DNA from 2 places in the Pseudoclavibacter sp. CFCC 14310 genome. Region 2 is predicted to be linked to the other one. Evidence: predicted binding sites of a transcription regulator. Region 2 holds the regulator's gene; the other holds the start of a gene.
The links. Region 2 encodes LexA, which represses DNA repair genes until DNA is damaged. Its sites were predicted from a motif close to TCGAACANNTGTTCGA; they were not measured.

Region 1 (2,400 bases), on a different contig from region 2:
ACGGATTAGAGAGCACACGGGCGTTCCACGGCGACGAACTCGTGTCGCAGACGCGGGAATAGCGTGTGGTGCACCTTCGTTGTACCAACAGAACCCCATGGCCTTCAGTAATTGTGCATGAGCTGTCACTCTGCATACCTTGTAACAGGGGTGGGCTACTCTGGTTCGTAGCCGCAACAGCCAGGCTCAAGCGGGCCGGAGAGGAGAACCGATGGTATTGCTTCGCCAGGAGCTCGGTGATGTGCTCCGGGATCTGCGACAGGAACGGGGCCACACGCTTCGCCAGGTGGCCGGTCGGGCAAGCGTTGCGCTCGGGTACCTCAGCGAGGTCGAGCGCGGGCAGAAAGAGGCGTCGAGCGAGATTCTCGCGTCGGTTGCCGACGCGCTTGATGTGCCGGTCTCGCAGATCATGCGTCAGGTGAGTGATCGCATGGCCACGCTCGAGGGCATCACTGCGCATCCCTTCGACGATATGTCGGGCATCCCCGACACGATTCCTGACGAGCTGCTCGACGACGTCGATCGCTACGTTCCTTCAGCGCGCTGAGCTCAGCCGATGCGCAACAGCCAGTTCTGGGAGTTTGTCGAGAACGAGTTCGGCAGCGCGTACGGGCAGGTGCTGGTCGATGACCTTGTGCTGGGTGCCTGCGGCGACGTGACCGGCAGAGTCGCGTTGGCCAGAGGCGATGAGCCTCGTGAGGTCTGGCTGGCGCTGTGCGCCGCAGCAGACGTGCCCAAAAGCCGGTGGCATGGCGTCGACCCCAAAACGGCCAAGAATCGGATGCGCTCCTGACGCGCCGCCGTCTCGTGTCGAATCCTCAGGTCTGTGACGAGGAGTCGAACGCTGGAGACACGCAGAGTGGTCTTCGAACATATCTTCGAATCTTCTGCTAACGTTCTCTGCAGAGCGCGTCGTCGCCAGTCTGCTTCTCCACAGACAAGTCGACGTCGTACAGGAATGTCAGTGGTCGGCTCTAACGTGATCTTCATCACAGAATGTGAACGTCGACCAGAGATGAGGAAGCACATGGCTGCAGCAAATGATCGTCATAAGGCGCTTGACACAGCGCTGGCACAGATCGACCGCCAATTTGGCAAGGGGTCGGTCATGCGGTTGGGCAGCGACGAGCGTGCACCTGTCGAGGTGATTCCCACGGGGTCGATCGCACTTGACGCCGCGCTCGGCATCGGCGGGCTGCCGAGAGGCCGAATCGTCGAGATCTACGGCCCTGAGTCCTCGGGTAAGACCACAGTGGCTCTGCACGCACTCGCCAATGCGCAGAAGAACGGCGGCATCGCTGCGTTCATCGACGCCGAGCATGCGCTCGATCCTGACTACGCTCACAAGCTTGGCGTCGACATCGACCAGCTGCTCGTCTCTCAGCCCGACACCGGTGAGCAAGCGCTTGAGATTGCCGACATGCTGATCCGCTCGGGGTCGATCGACGTCATCGTCATCGACTCGGTGGCTGCGTTGGTTCCGCGAGCCGAGCTCGAGGGCGACATGGGCGACTCGCACGTGGGTCTGCAGGCACGACTGATGAGCCAGGCCCTGCGAAAGCTGACCGGTGCGCTTTCGCATTCGAAGACCACGGCGATCTTCATCAACCAGCTGCGTGAAAAAGTCGGTGTGTTCTTCGGCAGCCCCGAGACCACCTCAGGCGGAAAGGCACTGAAGTTCTATGCATCGGTGCGCCTTGACATCCGTCGCATCGAGACTCTGAAAGACAGCGGCAGCGCAGTGGGCAACCGCACACGAGTCAAAGTCGTCAAGAACAAGATGGCTCCGCCGTTCAAGCAGGCCGAGTTCGACATTCTCTACGGCGAAGGCATCTCTCGTGAGGGCGGTCTGATCGACTACGGTGTCGACAACGGCTTCGTGCGCAAGTCTGGGGCATGGTACACCTACGAAGGTGAGCAGCTCGGTCAGGGCAAAGAGAACGCTCGACAGTTTCTCAAAGACCACGCCGAGATCGCCAATGAGATCGAGACTAAGATCAAGGTCAGTCTGGGCATCATCGAAGCTCCAGAATCCGCAGAAGAGTCGAATGTCGAATCGCTCGACGACAAGCGTGTGGCAAAAGAGGCCTGATGAGCGACGACAACGTCGTCAGTCTGGGGGCTTGGCGTAGAGATGCCGACGACCGGTCTGAACAGACTGCGACTGCTTCCAAGCATCGGCAGCAGAGCGCTGACGCCTCTGTGGTCTCACTTTCTCCTCGAGTTCGCGCTGCGCAGGGCCGAGGTCAGGCCCACGCAGAGGCGCAGACGCAGACATCAGCTGCAGGCCCGACAGACGAAACCGAGCATCACGCCGACGAGCTCGAGGCTGAGGGTGCGCTCGCCGGCGCAGCCGACGCGGCGACAGCCCTCGGCGAAATGCTCGGAGCCGATCCTGAA
Region 2 (2,400 bases):
TTCGTCGTTCAGGCGTCGAGCAGATGAGCGGGAATGATCAGCTGATCGCCAGGATGCACCGTGGCGTCATCGAGGTGGTTCGCTCTGCGGATCTCGGCGACGGCGTCGCGTACGTCATGACGCGGGGCGGACAGCTGTGCGATGTCCCAGAGCGTGTCGCCGGGCTGGACCTGCACTCTGGTGACTTCGATCGGCTCGTCGTCACCGGCGAAGGCCTGGGTGCCGAATGAGATGGCCGCCACGATGACTGCAGCCAGCAGCATCACCAGTGCCAGCGCCCGCACCTGCCGGCCACGGCGCGTGAGACGTGCCCGCGTCTTGACGATGGGTGCCGAGGAGAGGTTGTTGGTCGCGTCCATGAGAAGTCCTTTCGAACGTGTCTTTCGAATATATCTTCGAATCTGCGTTTGGGCAACCCACTCACGCCACGCCTGTTCGAAGACATCTTTGGCCAGATGCCCATCGTTCGGATAAAGTTTCGAATAGGCATCACCTGAGTCAGTGCACCACGACCCACTGACATCACGCGCAGAAGGACTGAAAATATGGCCACGAGACCCCACACGTCGACGACGTCAGGCCGTGGTGACCGCTCACGGCTCAGTAAGAAGCAGCAGAGCATCCTCGCATTCATCACCGAGTCGATCAGCGACCGCGGGTATCCGCCGAGCATGCGCGAGATCGGCGATGCGGTCGGTCTCTCGTCACTGTCATCGGTGACCCACCAGCTCAATCAGCTCGAACTCGCCGGCTGCATCCGCCGCGACCCGAAGCGACCGCGTGCACTCGAAGTACTCATCGAGCAGGAGCCGACGGCCGTCGCCGAGCCACCGTCGACTCCGGCACAGCAGGCACTGGCGGTCGTCTCAGAAGAGACCGCAATGGTGCCACTGGTCGGCCAGATCGCCGCAGGCTCCCCCATCCTCGCCGATCAGCACATCGACGACGTGTTTCCGCTGCCCAGGCAACTGGTCGGGCAGGGCGAGCTCTTTCTGCTCAAAGTGCGCGGAGACTCCATGATCGACGCGGCGATCTGCGACGGCGACTGGGTCGTGGTGCGGCAGCAGCAGGACGCCGTCGCCGGTGACATCGTCGCCGCGCTGCTTGAAGAGGAGGCCACGGTCAAGACGTTCCGTCAGCGTGACGGGCACACCTGGCTGCTCCCTCAGAACACCCAGTACGAGCCGATCCTCGGTGACCACGCGGTCATCCTCGGCAAAGTCGTCGCCGTGCTGCGCTCTGTGTGATCGCGGCACTCACTGCACGGCAGCAGTTGTGACGGCAACCCCGTCAATCTGCTCTGCCAGCTGCGGGCTGACGCGCGCATGCAGCCGTGTGCCCTTGTCCAGGTACTCGGTGTGCAGCACCTGCCCGTGCTCGTGCGCCTGCGCAACGAGGTCGCCGCGGTCGTATGGAACCACGACATCGATTTCGACGCCGGGGTCGGGCAGCGCCGTCTCGATGCGACGCACCAGGTCGGCTATGCCCTCACCGGTGCGAGTCGAGACCATCGAAGCCTCGGGCTCCATGGCACGAAGCACCATGCGACGCTCGTCGTCGACGAGGTCGATCTTGTTGAAGACCAGAATCTCGCGTGCCCCCTCCAGACCCGACTCCGCAAGCACGGTTCTCACCGCTTCGATCTGCGCCTGTGGATCGGGGTGCGAGCCGTCGACGACGTGCACGAGCACATCTGCGTCGGCTGCCTCTTCGAACGTCGACCGGAACGCCTCGACGAGCTGGTGCGGCAGACGCCGCACGAAGCCGACTGTGTCGCTGAGCGTGTACACCCGACCGTCTTCGGTCGTGTTGCGACGCACGGTCGAGTCAAGAGTCGCGAACAGCTGGTTCTGCACGAGTTCGTCCGAACCGGTGATCGCGTTGACCAGCGACGACTTGCCCGCGTTGGTGTACCCGACCACGGCAACCGACGGAATCGCGAAACGGTCGCGGTTCGCACGCTTCGCGGCGCGGGCCGGCGCCATCGCCTTGATCTGTCTGCGCAGCTTCGCCATGCGCGTGTGAATGCGCCGGCGATCCATCTCGATCTGCGTCTCGCCCGGGCCACGCGAGCCGATGCCCTCACCGGCAGCAGCACGGCCGCCGGCCTGACGACTCAGTGATCCGCCCCAGCCTCGCAGACGCGGCAGCATGTACTCCATCTGCGCGAGCTCGACCTGGGCTTTGCCCTCTCGGCTCTTGGCGTGCTGGGCGAAGATGTCGAGGATCAGCGCGGTGCGGTCGACGACCTTCACCCGCACGACGTCTTCGAGCGCACGCCGCTGACTCGGGGCGAGCTCAGTATCTGCGATGACGGTGTCGGCACCCAGTGCGGCGACGAGCTCTTTCAGCTCATGGGCCTTGCCGTGACCAAGATACGTGCCCGGATCTGGGTTCAGC

Region 1: a site for LexA is predicted at 867-882, ahead of recA (recombinase RecA). Genes of this name have one in related genera too.

The regions. Positions count from the first base shown of each region.
Region 1 is NZ_WBKC01000003.1:462,818-465,217, reverse strand. It holds gene F8O06_RS09480 (helix-turn-helix domain-containing protein) at 212-547, shown strand; gene F8O06_RS09475 (DUF3046 domain-containing protein) at 557-793, shown strand; gene recA (recombinase RecA) at 1,028-2,092, shown strand; gene F8O06_RS09465 (regulatory protein RecX) at 2,092-2,400, shown strand, end outside.
Region 2 is NZ_WBKC01000001.1:820,162-822,561, reverse strand. It holds gene F8O06_RS03670 (LysM peptidoglycan-binding domain-containing protein) at 9-359, opposite strand; gene lexA (transcriptional repressor LexA) at 546-1,247, shown strand; gene hflX (GTPase HflX) at 1,257-2,400, opposite strand, start outside.